Regions from separate parts of the Aliidiomarina minuta genome, predicted to be linked through region 1. Evidence: predicted binding sites of a transcription regulator. Region 1 holds the regulator's gene; the other holds the start of a gene.

The links. Region 1 encodes FNR, which switches genes on or off when oxygen is low (the NO sensors DNR and NnrR bind a similar motif). Its sites were predicted from a motif close to TTGATCTAGATCAA; they were not measured.
Region 2: CWE09_RS08695 (putative zinc-binding protein) is a predicted target of FNR. The motif match lies at 2,120-2,133, and genes of this name have one in related genera.

What each region holds. Positions count from the first base shown of each region.
Region 1 covers NZ_PIPL01000001.1:583,628-592,648, reverse strand. Annotated here, with positions in the region: gene ccoS (cbb3-type cytochrome oxidase assembly protein CcoS) at 1-134, shown strand, start outside; gene CWE09_RS02845 (sulfite exporter TauE/SafE family protein) at 121-774, shown strand; gene fnr (fumarate/nitrate reduction transcriptional regulator Fnr) at 793-1,533, shown strand; gene uspE (universal stress protein UspE) at 1,587-2,510, shown strand; gene ttcA (tRNA 2-thiocytidine(32) synthetase TtcA) at 2,593-3,507, shown strand; gene CWE09_RS02825 (glucosaminidase domain-containing protein) at 3,504-4,340, opposite strand; gene CWE09_RS02820 (DUF2189 domain-containing protein) at 4,394-5,173, opposite strand; gene CWE09_RS02815 (pseudouridine synthase) at 5,304-5,906, shown strand; gene mnmA (tRNA 2-thiouridine(34) synthase MnmA) at 5,964-7,097, shown strand; gene hflD (high frequency lysogenization protein HflD) at 7,094-7,732, shown strand; gene purB (adenylosuccinate lyase) at 7,753-9,021, shown strand, end outside.
Region 2 covers NZ_PIPL01000001.1:1,801,234-1,810,254, reverse strand. Annotated here, with positions in the region: gene CWE09_RS08705 (cysteine hydrolase family protein) at 33-884, shown strand; gene CWE09_RS08700 (acyl-CoA dehydrogenase) at 910-2,091, shown strand; gene CWE09_RS08695 (putative zinc-binding protein) at 2,193-2,600, shown strand; gene hemN (oxygen-independent coproporphyrinogen III oxidase) at 2,597-3,961, opposite strand; gene CWE09_RS08685 (S9 family peptidase) at 4,076-6,097, opposite strand; gene CWE09_RS08680 (hypothetical protein) at 6,262-6,927, shown strand; gene fabR (HTH-type transcriptional repressor FabR) at 6,860-7,519, opposite strand; gene CWE09_RS08670 (acyl-CoA desaturase) at 7,686-8,786, shown strand; gene CWE09_RS08665 (hypothetical protein) at 8,881-9,021, shown strand, end outside.

The sequences.
Region 1 (9,021 bases):
TCTGGTGGGCGGTCCGTAACGATCAGTTTGATGATCTTGAACGTCAGGGCATGAATATCCTGCTGGACGAAGAAGAGCCGCAGAAAAAAAACAACAAAAAGGCAAACAAACAGGACGACGATGCAGCAAATTGATCTCGTTTCCGCCGTTCTGATGGGGCTGGCCGGTAGTGGACACTGTATTGCTATGTGTGGTGGTCTTGCGGGCGCTATGGGGCTGAATCAATCGCCATGGCGACTGTTGATTTATAATCTGGGGCGTATTTCCTCTTATATGCTAGCCGGGGCTATTCTGGGTAGCGCTATTTTTGCCATCACTCAAGTGAGCAATCAATCCTTAATTATAGTGCGTTTCGCAGCTGGACTGATGATGATATTACTTGCTTTGTATATCACCAGAGTCTGGATGGCATTGGCCTTTCTGGAGCGCGTTGGCGCTTATTTATGGCGTTTGATTAAACCCCTGCTAAGGTATTTCCCGGCGAATGCCGGTGCCGGTCGTTTGTATATTGCCGGTATGTTGTGGGGCTGGCTGCCCTGCGGTTTAGTCTACAGCGCACTAACCTGGGCCGCTTTGTCAGGTAGTCCCCAGGGCGGTGCTCTGACTATGCTGGCATTTGGTCTCGGAACTTTACCTTCCATGTTGATTTTCGGAGTGTTTAGTCGCAAACTGAGTACCTTGGTGACTTCTGCTGGTTTTCGCTGGGTCGCCGGTATCTTATTGTTGGTATACGGCATCATGACCTGTGCTGTTGCTGTGCAACAATGGAACTGATTTAAAGGAAGAAATAACATGTCAGAACGTTTTCGGGTAGTAAGCAATATCAATTGTCAGAACTGTAGTATCAGTCAGTTATGCCTACCTTACACGTTGGATGACTCATCGCTCAATCAGCTGGATAATATTATTGAGCGCAAACGCCCTTATCACAAAGGCGAACTGATCTTTCAGGCTGGCGAACCTTTACGATCCTTGTATGCGGTGCGCTCCGGCAGCTTCAAAAGCTACAGCGTTTCTAATGACGGCGATGCTCAAATCACGGCATTTCATCTGCCCGGTGATTTGATTGGTTTTGATTCAGTTCACAGCTCCACTTATTGTAGTTTCTCTGAAGCACTGGAAACATCCATGGTCTGTGAAATTCCTTATGCAAACCTGGAGACCCTGAGTGACCAGTTGCCCTTGTTGCGGCGCCAGGTTATGCGTTTAATGAGTAGTGAAATAAGTGCGGATAAACAACTGATGTCATTACTTAATAATAAAAGTGCTGAACAACGCCTGGCTACTTTTTTACTCGACTTCTCAGAACGTTTTCGTAGCCGCGGCCTTTCTTCCCGTGAATTTCGTTTAAGCATGACTCGTGCTGAGATTGGAAACTTCCTTGGCTTAACGGTAGAAACGGTGAGCCGGCTACTTAGTAAGTTGCACAGAGAATCCTGTATTACGGTAGACGGCAAGTTTATTTTCCTTAAAGACAGCCCGCGGTTGCAGGATATAGCGGGTTTACAGTTAAGAGCTTGCGCTACATCATAGCGAAGTGCCTTTGATCAGCTACACTCAGGTGGGAAGCAATCAGGAGACACCCTATGTATAAGAATATTTTAGTTGTACTCGATCCGTCTGCGGATTCACAAAAAGCTCTGAACAGAGGGTTAAAGCTAGCTCGGTTGCAGTCAGCTTCACTTACTCTCTTTCTCTCAATCTATGACTTTTCCTATGAAATGACCACCATGTTGTCCGGTGAAGAACGAGAATCAATGCGTTCGGGACTGGTAGAAGGCCATGAGCAGTGGGTAGAAGACTTATTGAAAGATTATGATACCCGAGGATTGGAGCTGGATATTAAAGTGGTTTGGCATCATCGGCCGTTTGAGTCCATTATTAAAACCTCTCTTGAGCAAAAACATGATCTTATCATCAAGGGCACTCACCGCCACGATAAACTGCAGAGTGTTATTTTTACGCCTACAGACTGGCATTTATTGCGTAAAGCCCCCTGCCCCGTACTTCTGGTTAAAGAGCATGAATGGCCTCCGCATGGCCAGGTTATAGCTGCGGTTAATGCCGGCGCCGATGATAAACCTCATCAGTCATTAAATGAACGTATTATTAAATCCGCTAAAGGCATGAGTGAACTGCTGGAGGCCCACTTACATCTGGTTAACTGTTACCCCACTGCACCGCTGAACATGGCTATTGAAATTCCAGAATTCGATACCAGCGATTATCAGGCTAATGTGCGTAATTATCATCAGGAATCATTAGGCAAATTAGCTGAAGAGCACAGGCTGCTGGAAGAAAACCTGCATGTACGCGAAGGTTTGCCTGAGGACCAGATACCTGCCCTGGCAGACGAGCTTGATGCCGAACTGGTGGTATTAGGTACTATAGGTCGTACCGGTATTACTGCCGCCTTGTTGGGGAATACCGCCGAACACGTGATTGAGCAGCTTAATTGTGATGTCCTGGCGATAAAACCCGAAGGCTTTAAATCACCACTGGCGGAATAGCATTTAAACCCTTGCTGTGGGCAGGTATACTAGCGCTTTTTAACGATGCAGCGCCGCCTGCCCACGCTTTACAGGGTTTATAATGTCTCAACAACAGAAACAGCAATATAGTTTAAATAAACTGGAAAAGCGCATTCGTCGCCAGGTTGGCCAGGCTATTAATGACTTTGCTATGATCGAGGAAGGCGACCGAATAATGGTTTGTCTGTCAGGCGGCAAAGACAGTTACACTATGCTTTCAGTCTTGCGTTATCTGCAGCAGGTTGCTCCGGTTTCTTTTAAAATTATTGCCGTTAATCTGGACCAGAAACAACCCGGTTTCCCAGAGCATATCCTTCCACAATACTTGCAAGAAGCTGGCGTAGATTACCGTATTATCGAAGAAGATACTTACGCTATTGTTAAAGAGAAAATTCCCGAAGGAAAAACCACTTGCTCCTTATGCTCGCGTTTACGTCGCGGTATTCTGTACCGTACCGCAAAAGAGCTGGGAGCTACCAAAATAGCACTGGGTCATCACCGTGATGACATGTTGGAAACGCTGTTTTTGAATATGTTTCATGGTGGAAGCCTGAAGTCCATGCCGCCTAAGTTGGTGAGTGATAATGGCGAGCATGTGGTGATTCGTCCACTTGCTTACGTTAAAGAAAAAGATATTCAAGTCTACGCAGATGCTCAGAAGTACCCCATTATTCCCTGTAACCTTTGTGGTTCGCAAAAAAACCTGCAGCGGCAGTCGATAAAAGACATGTTGCGTCAGTGGGACCAACAGTTTCCAGGGCGTATTGAGAGCATGTTTACTGCTATGCAGAATGTAGTGCCATCGCACCTGACAGATAATAAACTATTTGATTTCGCCGGGGTTAAACAAACGGGAACTCCCATGATTGACGGAGACACCGCTTTTGATCAGCAGGTTATAACTGGTAATGTCTTTCAGAAGGAAGATAACGACATTGATATGAGTATCAATGTCGTTAATATTGGCAAGTCTTAAGAGTCAATCTCTTCCTGAACTTCAAGAATGATAGGACGATTGATGCGTATCATTTGATTTAATTCTTCAATATACTCCTCGCCACGCTCAGAATAACTTAACAATCCCTGAGTTAAATATGTCGAGGAGATATCGTCATTGTTGGCGCGCAGCTCTGAACGTATCCCACGTAAATCAGAATAAGCAAAGTGCGTATTCAGGTTGCGAATATAACTACGTACAGAAGCTTCCATACTTTCAAAAGTACGAACCTCATAAACCTGTCCGTCTGGACGCGCTGCTGGAACTAAACCACAGCCCTGAGTCCAGCACCATTGGCCGAAGAAATTAAGTGCATCCGTAGCAAACCGCGAAGTCCCCCAACCAGACTCATTAGCGGCCTGAATTAAAATTAAAGTATCAGGTATAATATCGGCCCGATTCAATAAATCGGCGATTTGACCTTTTCGCTGAGTTTCTTCGACCCGATAAAAGTTGGCCATTTCATTCAGCCATTCTTTCTCTCGATTAGTTAATGTTTTTCCAAGTCTTTGCTTTTCCTGAATACGACGCAAATGCACTCGCTGCTCTTCAATACGCTGATTCTCTTCATGAATAGCGGGTAATAAATAAGCAAAAAATGTTTTTTTGCGCTCAGTGATATCGCGTATAGACGCAAAGTCAGGCAAGTCAGTAGTAGTCGTTGCCGGACTTACATAAACAGCAGGTAATCCGGTGGTGACAGTTGCCTCTCTGCTAGTATCTGCTTCCATCTTTTCAATCTGTTCATAAAACGGATAGATAACGGCGATTACAATAACCAGTGTTGCTATAATTCTAAAAAGCCAATTCATTCAGTACACCTCTTGAGAACGAAACCCAACTATACCTATTGTTTCTTTACAAATCACGCGGACCAGGTATTTGAGTTGTCACTGTCGTCATTATCTTCTGCTTTATGAGATGTTTTAGCCTCATTTTCATCTGTCGCAACACCAAAAATCTCGCGGTATAAAATACCCTTGACGTTGTAATACATAGGAGCCACCCAGATGAGGCCCAGTCCAAAAGGAATGGCTGCAACAATAAATAATCCCAGCATCGCGGCATACACTGTCGCAAAAGCGAAAAAACGTTTAATGACTACCAGAAAAGATGTTTTTACTGCCTGCAATGGAGAAAGCTGGTACTCGGCGACTAAAGGCAGCGCCATAGAGAGCGTAATGGAAAAAAAGGCGATAATAAGTAAAACTAAAATACTGCCTGCAGCAAACATTCCTGGCAGTTGTACGATAAGGGAAGTAATAATGGCGGTAATAATTAAAGGAAAAGGTCTTTTCAGAAACATAAAGACATCATTTACCCGGCTTTTTTTACCAATACTATGTTGGATCCCCATCATATGAACAGCGGCCATTAGTGGAGGCATAATAAGTAATTGTAAAAGGCCCAGAATTTGAGTGCTGTTGCCTTCTTCCAGATTTAATTCACCACCAAACATAAATTGAATAACCAGCATGATGGCGATAACAAGAATTGCTAAAGCGACTACCAGAGCACCTAACAGAGGAGAAAAGGTCGTTTTTGTAAGCTCCCAGCCTTCACTCAAAACAGCGACAGGCCTGAACTCAGATTCCTGCCGCAGCGCCTTATCCAGGCTACCCCCTACTCGCTTTTTGTTACTCATTATTACTCCAGTTAAAATTACCGAGGGCGCCATTATCGCTTACTGAAGGGAATAAAGACCAGCCCGAAACTGGATTTTCCTTTGATTAGCCTTCATGATCTTAAGCCCGTCTTCAATAAGGATTCAGAATATGGCGCGCAGACCCCGTCCCCGAGTCAGTAAATTACTTTTGTTTAACAAGCCATTTGCTGTATTAACTCAGTTTAGTGGCCAACAGGGTGACAGCACGCTGGCTGACTATATTAAGGTACCTGATGTGTATCCAGCCGGAAGGCTGGACAAAGACAGTGAAGGCCTGCTCCTGCTGACTAATGATGGCCGCTTACAAGCTCGAATCAGCGATCCGGACTTTAAACTGGAAAAAACCTATTATGTATTAGTTGAAGGTGAACCTTCCATATCTGCTCTGAATGCATTGCAGCAAGGTGTCGAACTAAAAGATGGCCTTACCCGCCCAGCTCAAGTGGTGCAAGTAGATGAACCAGACTGGTTATGGCCACGGAATCCACCGGTTCGGATTCGCAAAAGCATTAAGGACACCTGGTTAAAACTGACTATCCGCGAAGGTAAAAATCGCCAGGTGCGACGCATGACAGCACATATTGGGCACCCTACTCTGCGTTTGATCCGTTCACAGGTGGGTAACTGGACTATTCAGGATATTGCGGTCGGAGAATGGTATGAAGCGGCTCCTGAAGGGCTGGCAAACGTAGCGCAGCGACAGAGAAAGTGATAAAATCCGTCACCTATTGCAAGCCATCCAGGTTCAAAATGAGGTCCAGGCACAGGCATGATCCACTCTTCTGAAAAGCCCCCAGCAGAATGCAAAGTTATCGTCGGTATGTCCGGCGGTGTTGATTCTTCCGTTTCCGCCTACTTGTTACAGCAGCAGGGCTATCAGGTTGAAGGCCTGTTTATGAAAAACTGGGAAGAAGATGATACCGATGAATACTGTGCTGCTTCTGAAGATTTGGCAGATGCGGAAGCTGTATGCCAGAAATTAGGCATTGAGTTGCATACGATCAATTTTGCCGCCGAGTACTGGGACAACGTATTTGAATATTTCCTCCAGGAATATAAAGCTGGCCGCACTCCTAATCCAGATATCATGTGCAATAAAGAAATTAAGTTTAAAGCATTTCTCGAGTTTGCCGCCGACGCCCTGGAAGCCGATTATATTGCGACCGGACATTACTGCCAGCGCCGCTTTAATGGCACTAGCTGGGAGCTGTTGCGTGGTCTCGATGAGAATAAAGATCAGAGCTACTTTTTATATACTCTTTCTTCAGAACACATTGCGCAAACGTTGTTTCCTGTAGGCAGCATAGAAAAACCTGAGGTGCGGCGTATTGCCGAGGAACAGGGACTGGTAACTCATGATAAAAAAGATTCCACGGGTATCTGCTTTATTGGCGAGCGCAAATTTAAAGACTTCTTACAACAGTATTTACCCGCTAAACCCGGTCCTATGGTTACCGTAGATGGCGATGTCATCGGTGAACACCAGGGCCTGATGTATCATACCCTTGGTCAGCGTAAAGGTTTGCTGATTGGCGGTATGGCTAACGCTGGCGAAGACCCCTGGTATGTTGTCGATAAAGATGTTGCTAAAAATCACCTGATTGTGGCTCAGGGGCGCAACCACCCGCTTCTTTTCTCGGATGGGCTGATTGCCAAACAGTTACACTGGGTAAACAGAGAAAATATAAAGCACAGCATAGAGTGCACAGTGAAGACACGTTATCGTCAACAGGATATTGGTTGCCGTATTGAACCTCAGAATGATGAGACTCTGCATGTTTATTTTGACGAGCCGATATCATCGGTTACTCCGGGACAGTCCGCCGTATTTTATAAGGGAGATGTCTGCCTTGGCGGCGGCATTATTGAATCCCGTATCACGCAACACGAGGTCGCATTATGAGTCAGTTGGCAACGGATATCTGGCAACAACGTATGCTCGCATTTGCCGGTGTCTGCCTGGCTTCTGTGTGCGTGCAACAACTGGCTAAACGCGGTGAAGTCGTTCCTGCAGAAGCACCGGACACGTTAATAAACAGCCTGTTAGTCGTTGATCCAGAAAATACAGAGGCTGTTTATGGTGATCTTTACCAGTTGCGCCCTGGGTTACAGGTATTGCTACGGCAGCTCGATTCCCAGGGAGACAAGGACGTAGAACAAACCCGTTATGTAGTAGGTATGCTGCAGTTAGAGCGACGCCTGGTAAAAAGCGACGCTGCGTTGCAAAAAATGGGTGAAAGTATTAATCAGGTAGTTCGTCAACGTGAAGAATTTAACTTTGATGAGGCAACCGTGATCAATAATCTCGGTAGTCTGTACAGTGATGTTATAAGCCCTCTGGGCCCTCGTATTCAAATTAATGGTGACCCTCAACACCTTAAACAAACCCAGGTTCAGCAACGCATCAGAGCTTTGTTGCTGGCAGGGATTCGCAGCGCAGTATTATGGCGTCAGCTTGGCGGCAAACGTCGTCAGGTTATTTTTAATCGCAAGCAGATGGTCAATGCAACACGAGACCTGCTGGCTAAAATCAGTTAACTTTTTGGAGCTAAATAAGCATGCAGCTTTCCCCACTCAGTGCAATTTCCCCCGTAGACGGCCGTTATGGCAATAAAGTCGATGCCTTACGCCCCATATTTAGTGAATATGGCCTGATAAAATTCCGGGTTACTGTTGAAGTGCGCTGGCTGCAGAAGCTTGCCAGTATTCAACAAGTAGAGGAAGTCCCGGCTCTTTCTGCTGATGCCAATCAGTTATTAGACTCCATACTGGAAGACTTCAGTGAGGCTGACGCGGCCCGGGTTAAAACGATCGAAAGCACCACCAATCATGATGTAAAGGCGGTTGAGTACTTACTGAAAGAAAAAGTAGCCAGTAGTCCGGAATTATTAGCGGTAACCGAGTTCATTCACTTTGCCTGTACTTCAGAAGATATCAATAACCTGTCGCACGCTTTAATGCTGAAAACGGCGCGGGATGAAGTGGTATTGCCGCTACTCAACCAATTACTGGATAAAGTAGTTGAACTGGCCCAAGAACATAAAAGTGTCGCTATGATGGCGCGGACTCACGGTCAGCCAGCGACTCCCACCACTATGGGCAAAGAATTTGCTAACGTAGCTGTACGCCTTCATCGTCAGATTGAGCAAATTAAAGCAGTTCCGCTACTGGGCAAGTTTAACGGTGCTGTGGGCAATTATAACGCTCACCTGGCGGCCTACCCTAATGTCGACTGGCATAACCACTCACAGCAGTTTGTGGAATCCCTGGGACTGAACTGGAGTGCCTACACCACCCAGATCGAACCACATGATTATATTGCAGAGTGGTTTGATGCGTTGGCGCGTTTTAACACTATCTTGATTGATTTGAATCGTGATCTCTGGAGCTATATCGCGCTTAATCACTTCAAACAGAAGACAGTTGCCGGTGAAATAGGCTCTTCGACCATGCCACATAAAGTAAACCCAATAGACTTTGAGAATTCGGAAGGTAATCTGGGCATTGCGAATGCTATTATGGCCCACCTTGCACAAAAGCTTCCAATTTCACGCTGGCAGCGTGACTTAACGGACTCCACGGTGCTACGTAATCTCGGTGTTGGTGTTGCACACGCAGTAATTGCCTATCAGGCTAGTTTAAAAGGTCTGAACAAGCTTGAGGTTAACGAACAAAACCTGCTTAACGAACTGGATCAAAACTGGGAGTTACTGGCAGAACCTATTCAAACAGTTATGCGTCGTTACGGTATAGAAAAACCGTACGAAAAACTGAAAGAACTGACCCGTGGCAAACGTGTTAACCAATCTGCAATGGCTGAATTTATT
Region 2 (9,021 bases), 1.2 Mb from region 1:
ATGCACGGACTTGTGTAGCGCAGGGGATCCTTATGTCAGAGCGTAGAATTTATCAATCCACTGAACGAGGTGGTGTGCAACTGGGTGCGAGCAGCGAACGCTGGCATCTGGAGCCAGATCATATAGATCTCTCACCTCATCATCGCCCCATTGGCAAGTTATTCTGCATTCATACAGATGAAACTCCCATCATAGAAGACACCCGGCGCATGGCTCTGGTCATTGTTGATATGCAAAATGATTTTTGTAGTCAGAGTGGCTGGGCGGATCAGGCGGGTTTTGCTACCGAACGTTGTCGCAGCGCAATTCCTGGAATTCAACGTACGCTAGAATGGGCGCGTGAACATGACCTTTGGGTTATCTGGATAGGCTGGGCGAACCGCGAAGACCTCAGGAATTTAGGTCCGCCGACTTTATATCAGTATAAAAAAAGCATCAAAATGCGCGGTATTGGCGAGTCCATGAACGATTATAAGGCTTTGCTTTCGAATACCTGGGGCACCGAGATTGTAGAAGAGTTAAAACAAAAGCAACGCGATTCGGATGTCGTTGTGGACAAAGTACGCACCAGTGGCTTTTACGGCACTCACCTGGATCAGATTTTAAGGACTCAGGGCTTCAGTACTCTATTATTTGCTGGTATTAATACGGACCAGTGCGTTACGACTACCATGGAAGAGGCTTGCTTTCGGGATTACAATGTCATTCTGATAGAAGATGCTACGGCCACATCCAGCCCGGACTTTTGTAAACAAGCGGTTTTGCACAATACTCGTCTGTGCTGGGGATTTGTAACTGATAGCAAACGTTTGCGTGCGGCGCAGCAGACTGAACGCCGGGAAATTAAACCCGAGGCTGGGGCGGATACTCCGGATGATGGTTAATCATAAATAGAATTAAGGAAGCAGAATGAGTAGTAAAGCGGCGACTTTTAACTGGCAGGACCCTTTCGTTCTGGAGCAGATGCTGAGCGATGATGAACGTATGATCGAAGACACCGCCCGGGCTTACTGTCAGGATAAGTTGCAGCCACGAATACTGATGGCAAACCGTAATGAAGTTTTCGACCGCGAGATCATGACCGAGCTGGGCGCGTTGGGTTTACTGGGTGCTACTTTGCCGGAAAAATATGGCTGTGCTGGTGTCAATTATGTCAGTTATGGTTTGATTGCTCGGGAAGTTGAGCGGGTAGACAGTGGTTATCGTAGCGCTATGAGCGTGCAAAGTTCACTCGTAATGTATCCGATTTATGAGTTTGGTACCCAGGCCTTGCGGGATAAGTATTTGCCTAAGCTCGCCAGTGGCGAATGGGTGGGTTGTTTTGGTTTGACCGAACCCGATGCGGGCTCAGATCCTGCGAGCATGAAAAGCAGAGCGCAGCGCGTAGACGGCGGTTATTTGCTGAATGGCAGCAAGATGTGGATTACCAATAGCCCTATTGCTGATGTGTTTGTGGTCTGGGCTAAGCTGGACGGCGATATCCGCGGTTTTGTACTGGACAAAGACATGCCGGGTCTGAGTGCGCCCAAAATTGAAGGTAAGTTCAGCTTGCGTGCATCCATTACCGGCGAAATTGCGATGCAGGATGTTTTTGTTCCTGAAAGCAATATCTTCCCCGATATCAAAGGCCTTAAAGGCCCTTTCAGTTGCCTGAATAAAGCCCGCTACGGCATTGCCTGGGGTGCCTTAGGCGCGGCTGAATTCTGCTGGCATGCCGCCCGCCAGTACACACTGGACCGCAAACAGTTTGGCCGTCCTCTGGCCGCCACTCAGTTGATACAGAAGAAATTAACCGATATGCAGACCGAAATCAGCCTGGGGTTGTTAGGTTGCCTGCAGGCGGGAAGACTGGCCGACAGCGACCAGCTGGCGCCGGAAACCATCAGCCTGATCAAACGAAACAGTTGTGGCAAGGCACTGGATATCGCACGTGCTGCCAGAGATATGCATGGTGGTAATGGCATTTCCGATGAATATCATGTCATACGCCATGTTATGAACCTGGAAGCGGTGAATACCTATGAGGGCACGCACGATGTGCATGCGCTGATTCTGGGGCGGGCGCAAACTGGCATTGCCGCATTTGGCTGAGCTCAATTTGCCTGTCGAAGTGGGCTCCTTGATATGGGTCAATCCGGAATATGGCAAAAGCTATAAACTGATGCCATGGAACCTCTTGAAGGGAGCAAGTTATGAGTGTTAAAAATTCACCCGACAAACCTTTAGTCTATGCATGTTCAGGTTCATCCAACCTGGCGCAGTTAGCCAATGATTTGGCACTTTGGCTGCACAATCAGGAACTGGGTTGCATGTCGAGCATAGCCGGAGTGGGTGGGCGTGTGCCTAAACATGTGCAGATAGCCTGTTCGGGGCGCAATATTCTGGCTTTAGATGGCTGTTCACAGCAATGTGTAAAACAGTCGTTAGCTCAACATGGAGTGATTCCAACCTGGCATATCCGACTGGACACGCTCGGCTTTCAGCATAAGAGCAACGGCTCATGCTCCCTGGCGGAAACCTTCATGGCTATGCAATATGTGTGCGAAACAATGGGAATAGAAGCCGATGACACCTTCAGCGCCCACCTGCATACTCCTTAAATAACTTTTGAATACTGTTGCTGCTGGTTTTCCAGATAAGCATCAAAGGCACTGCAAATAATACGGATCCAAAGCCTTCCGTGGTTAGTTACCTGTATTGAATCATGACTCAGCTGCACCAGACCGTCTGCAATATAAGGCTTCATTTTTTCCAGACTGGATGCAAAGTAAAAATCAAAATGAATGCTCCACTTAGCGGCAAAGTCGCTTTTATTCAGTTCAAAATGACATATAAGCTGAGCGATTAAATCGGCTCTTATTTTATCATCCGGGGTGAGGTGAATGCCTTTATTCACTGGCAGTTGTCCATTTTCGATGCGCCGGTAATAGTCTTTTAAATCTTTTTCATGTTGCCAGATAACGCCATTGACCTGGCTTATAGACGACACACCTAAACCTAACAGAGCGTCCTGACCATGCGTAGTGTAGCCCTGGAAGTTACGCTGTAACTGTCCCTGGCGTTGAGCTTGAGCGAGACTGTCATCAGCCTTGGCAAAATGATCCATGCCAATAAACTGATAACCCGCTGCAACCAGGGTTTCAATGCCCTGCAAGTGCAAAGCCTGCTTATCTTGTGCTGATGGTAAGCTGGCGTCTTTGATCTTACGTTGCGCCGCAAAACGCTGCGGCAGGTGTGCATAACTGAACAGCGAGATGCGATCTGGATTTAACTGAATGACCTTGTCCAATGAATAGCTGAAATTATCCGTATTTTGCAGCGGTAAGCCATATACCAGATCCAGGTTAATAGAACTAAAACCCAGGCTTCGGGCTTCCTCTATCAGGTTGCCAACCAGTACTTCACTTTGCACCCGGTTGATAGCTATCTGTACTTGTTCATTAAAGTCCTGCACGCCGAAACTGACCCGATTGAAGCCAAGTTTGCGAAGGTGTCTTAATTTTTCTCTTGAACAACTACGGGGGTCAATCTCAATACTGACTTCTTCGGCTTTGTGGGCATCAAAAGCTAACTCTTCAGCCAGCATTTCCATAAGCCTGGTTAATTGTTGCAGAGTCAGAAAGGTCGGGGTGCCCCCACCTAAATGCAGGTTACGGCACTGACGTTTGCCGAGCCGCGTTTTGTAGAAACGCATTTCCTGCTGTAAAGCGTCTAAATAGGTATCGGCTTTATGCTGATGGCGAGTAACTATTTTATTGCAACCACAGTAGTAGCAAAGCTCATGACAAAAAGGGATATGCACATAAAGACTGAGCGGGTCATCGGAACCCTCAAGTGCCTCTTGCACCTGCTGTTCAGAAAAAGGAGCCTGCAATGCCAGTGCGGTTGGGTAGGACGTGTAGCGGGGTCCGTTAATATTGTATTTAGCAATAAGTTCAGGTGACCAATGAAAACCTGGCATGTGAGCTCCTTGGTTAGGGTAGAAGCCTAGCTTAGGAAATTTGTTGCTCAGCTGTATTGATCTGCCACAAAAAAGCCCGGCATTAAAAGCCGGGCTTGAGTACTTTCAACGATTTTAGTCGTTCAGTCGTTCCGCATGAGGTAACTCATGATCCGGAATGCCTTCAGCCTGCTGCACCAGATAGAAATCCATCCAGCGCATAAGACGCTCTGCGTAATCCAGTTGTGAACCTGTGCGCTGGTTGCCGTGACCTTCGCCGGGATAAAGCACCAGACGTACCGGCACGTTGTCATGCACCTTCAGGTAGCGGTAAAGCTCCATAGACTGGCTGGGGTGAACCCGGGTGTCTTCTTTGCCGTGCATGATCAGAAGCGGGGTACGTCCTTGCTCAGCCCAGTAAATAGGGCTGCGCTCCAGATACCAGTCCCATTTATCCCAGGGATAGCTGCGCGCATGCACCAGGTGCATCTCGTTTGGAATATCCGTAGTACCGAATTTAGACAGGTTATTGCTGATACCGACAAACATCACGCTGGCAGCAAAGTGCTCAGTCTGTTTAGTGGCGCCCCAGGCAGAAGCATAACCGCCATAGGAACCACCGGTAATACCCACTCGATCCGGATCGGCCAGACCAATTTCAACCAGGTGTTCTTTGGCATCTACGATATCGTCAAACTCTTTGCCAGCATAATCGTTCTGACCGAGCTTGCTGAAGTTCACACCACGCCCGGTACTGCCCCGGTAGTTCGGAAAGAAAGTCGCGTATCCCTGCTGTGCAGCATACCAGGTTGGGGTGCTGTAACGGTCATTCCAACCATTACGTATGTGAGCCTCAGGACCGCCATGGATGGCCATGATCACGGGTACCTGCTGTCCCTCCTGATAGTCTAGTGGATATACCAGGATACCTTCCAGGCGCAGACCGTCACGTGCTTCGTGCACTATGGTTTCCTGACGCGGCTGGCGCACATCGGCTAACCAGGGGTTAGAGTCGGTCAGACGTTGTAGATTGCCGTCGTTATGACGATAAACCTCGGATGGATGCGCAGGTGTATTAACCAGCAGGGTCAAGTCACCGTTGTCTGAACTATCGGCAAGACGGGAAATTATTACCTGACCTTTTGCAATCAGTGTGCTGCGCTCATTGTTTTGCAGGTTTATACTGACCACTTCGGTTTCGGTGCCAGTTTCGCCCATGAACAACAGGTTCTGGTTGTCCTGCCAGTGCAAATCACGGATATGGCCTGCGTAACCGGGTACTAGATCACGTACTTCACCAGTTTCCAGATTGGCATGATATAAACGCCCTTCTGCCGGGTCATGTTTGTCTTCAGCACCAATAACTGCCAGTTGTGAACCATCATCTGAAAACGCAGAACGCCCTAACTTACCTTCAGTGTTGAGGCGAACTATCTCGTTACCCTCGGTATCAATGATGACAAAAGAACTGCGCATTAAGTCGTCATCGACAAAGGGAGTAGGAGCTACGCGTAGCAAAAGCTGTTGATGTTCAGGGCGAACACTGGCGGACAGCACATGTTCGTCCAGCTCAATGAGCTGAGGTTCAGCATCTTTATCGTTCAGGTCCTGAATAAAGACCTGGCCCATGCGCAGTTCTTCTTCATAGACTTCGGCACGAAAACCTTTTTTGGCTAGTTCGTCGGCTTTCTCAGGGCCAGCTTCACGGGTGGTAAAAGCGAGCCAGCTACCGTCAGTGCTCTGTGAAAAACTGCTGATAGCAGTTGCGTGTTTGAGCAGCTTACTGGATTCACCACCTCGCAGCGGAATGCGGTAAAGGTTGGTATGTTCATCGTCACCACGAGTGGACAGGTAATGTATGTATTTTTCATCGTGACTGAAGGCGATCTGACCGATACGAACTTCGCCAGTGATAAAAGGAATGCTTTCACCTTCTTTATCGAGCACGTATAGTTCTACGTGTGAGGGGCCATCGTCTTCCTCATAAGCTGTACGTGGTCGAACCTGCGTGTACGCGGTATGACTTCCGCTGGCGGTGGCAATTGCCTGGTTAACCCGTTTACTTTCTACTATATCCTGTAGCGTTATCTCTTTAGCCTGTGCAGCACCGCTGATAGTTAGCGCGGCCCCCAGGCAGAAGGTTATGAGTCTGGCCATGAGAACTCCTGAATTATTATGATTATGAATTTACATTATTGAGTGTAACAGGAAATTCAGATGGCTTGCTATTTGCACTTGCTATTTGCAAGTAAATCTTCACTGGCTAGCCGAATCCAGTAACGAAAATAAGTGTCTATAGCATAGACAACGAGAGAGAAATTATGAAAGCAGTACCGATCTTAGCAGCCAGTGCCTTAGTGTCTTTGGTTGCGTGCCAGCAAACCCCTATTCTGGAAAGAAACCCGGGGGCTGAGCGTGCCAGTTATAGTGAGTGGACCTGCGATGGAGAGAAGGTGTTGGCCCAGTTCTATGGTGCTCGGGTGGTTATCAGTGATAGTCGCAGTTCGCGCTGGCTGGATCGTGGCACTCAGGTAGGGAAAGTGTTCCGCGCTGAAAATGCAGAGTTTCGTTTTCGTGGAGACAGCGCAACCTGGACCCGGGGCGATCAGACCTCGGACTGCGAAGTGCGGCCATTGCCTGAAGAGTGGCAAGAAGCTAAAGCTGATATGCGCGGTCCCTTGCGTTTCATGGCCCGGGGCGAGCAACCACAATGGTTATTAAAAATAACCGATAAAGACGTTTTCTTTGAAGTGCCTCAGGAAGAGCAGTACCGACGCCTGCCAGCCAGTGAACCGGACTATTATCTGGATATGTGGACTTACGATATCCAGACTCGTGAGGACCGCATGCGTGTACAGATTACCGATGGTTTATGTCGTGATCCACGGACCAGCGAGCCATATCCATCTACGGTTCGTGCTACCTGGAATGATCAGGTTTTTCGGGGTTGTGGACGTTGGTTGGCAAAAGGTGATTATCGTCCTTAAACAATAATGCTCCACGCGCTATCATGCGCACCTGAACCATAGTTTGATGCATTAAGTGCTTACGTTCGTCTAGATTGAGGTCCAGCGCATCCGCTCCGGCACTGAAAACTACGCGCACGATAGCATCACTTTGCACTTCAGCGAGTCGCTGCTGCATATCCCGTTCAACAACCAGGTAGTCAGCCAGTTCAGCTTTAAAGTGATCGATTTCACGGGCAACCGCGGCCCGGAACTCACGCGATGTGCCGCTTCGTTCCTGAAGCAGAAGACGGAATACACTGGTGTGATTGCTGACAAAATACATAAAAGTTTCCAGAGAAACGTTGATAATGGAACCACCGTCTTCAATTCGCTGTCTACTTTGACGTAAGAGCTGACGTAAAGCCAGGCCGCCTTCGTCAACCAGAGTTAAACCCAGCTCTTCCATGTTCTGGAAGTGGCGGTAAAAGGAAGTGGGGGCTATCTGGGCTTCACGGGCAACTTCACGCAGACTGAGACTGGAGAATGATATTTCAGCACTCATCTGATTCAAAGCTGCATCAATAAGAGCGCGCCGTGTTTTTTCTTTTTGTCGTGCTCGGATGCCGGACATGGTGGGTCAACCTTATTATCAATAGCTTGGGCTGCTGGAAGGGCAAGGGCAAAGTGTATCTTTGCCAGAGGTTAAGATCAATTTGCAAAACTTCACTTGCAGTTTTGCACAAACCTAGTTACATTCAGCGAACAGTTGTAAGCTGAATTAAATCTTAAAGGTACTTATGAAAAAAGCTCCCATCCTATGGCTCAATGTAGCTGTTTTTTCCATCACATTCGCTATCGCCGCTATTGGTGTGCCTTGGTACGGGCTCACTGTCGGTTTAAGCGCGGGATTATGGTGGGCAGCGCTGGGCTTGTTCTGTTATGCCGGCCTTTCGATTACTGCGGGATACCATCGTTTATGGTCCCACCGCACCTATGATGCTCATTGGAGCGTACGTTTGTTGTTCGCCTTAGGTGGCGCATTAGCGTTGCAAAACAGCGCGTTGCACTGGTCTTCGGATCACCGTGAACACCATAAACATGTAGATCATGATGACAATGACCCCTATTCAGCAAGTCGTGGCTTCTGGTATTCGCATATTGGCTGGATGCTGCGTGAGCATCAGGAAGACAGTTACAACGATTACGCTAATGTAAAAGATCTGCAGCGTGACCCTATTGTTATGTGGCAGCATAAGCATTACCTGGCATTGACCCTGGGCATGAACTTTGGTGTGCCGCTATTAATAGGTCTGCTAATGGGAAATGTAATAGGCGCCTTGTTGTTGTGTGGTTTTCTGCGCCTGGTGATAGGTCATCACACCACGTTCTTCATCAACTCGCTGGCCCATATCTGGGGTACGCGTCCTTACACCGAGCGTAATTCAGCCCGTGACAATGGCGTTTTAGCCTTTGTCACCTTTGGTGAGGGTTACCATAATTTCCACCATATATTCTCTGGTGATTACCGAAATGGCATACGTTGGTATCAGTTCGATCCGACTAAGTGGCTGATTCGTGGTATGAGCTATGTAGGTCTGGCGAGTAAACTGAAACGGGCTTCTGAATATCAAATTGAAAAAGCGCGTCTGGATATGATGTGGCGACGCTTGCAGGAGCACCGGGAAACTTCGGCAGAGCGCTTGCAGCACGAGTATGAAGACTTACTGAAACAGGCAAAAGCCTACTATCAAAGTAAAAAAGCCTTATTGGATGCGCGAACACAGGTATTCAAAGATCAGGTTGAACATTCATCGTTAGCTGCCCGTTACCGGGAGTTGAAAACTGAATTCCGGCAAGAGCGCAGACGCTGGCGTCGTATGGTAAGGGCTGCTCTATAGCAGGGATTAAACTTTACTTTTCACTTGTTTTGAACAATAATTAACCGCGTACTTCAGTTGTTGACAGTATGCGGTTTTTTTATGTGAGGCGATTATGGAAGTTAATTATATTGGTTCCGGCAGCATAATGAATAACGGCCTTACCGGTATGCATCGCGGCAGTGATCAGGTGAATGAAGCCAGTTCCGAGATAGCCCGTGAACCTGTGCGTCGGCAGGAGCGTGAGCAGGTTCTT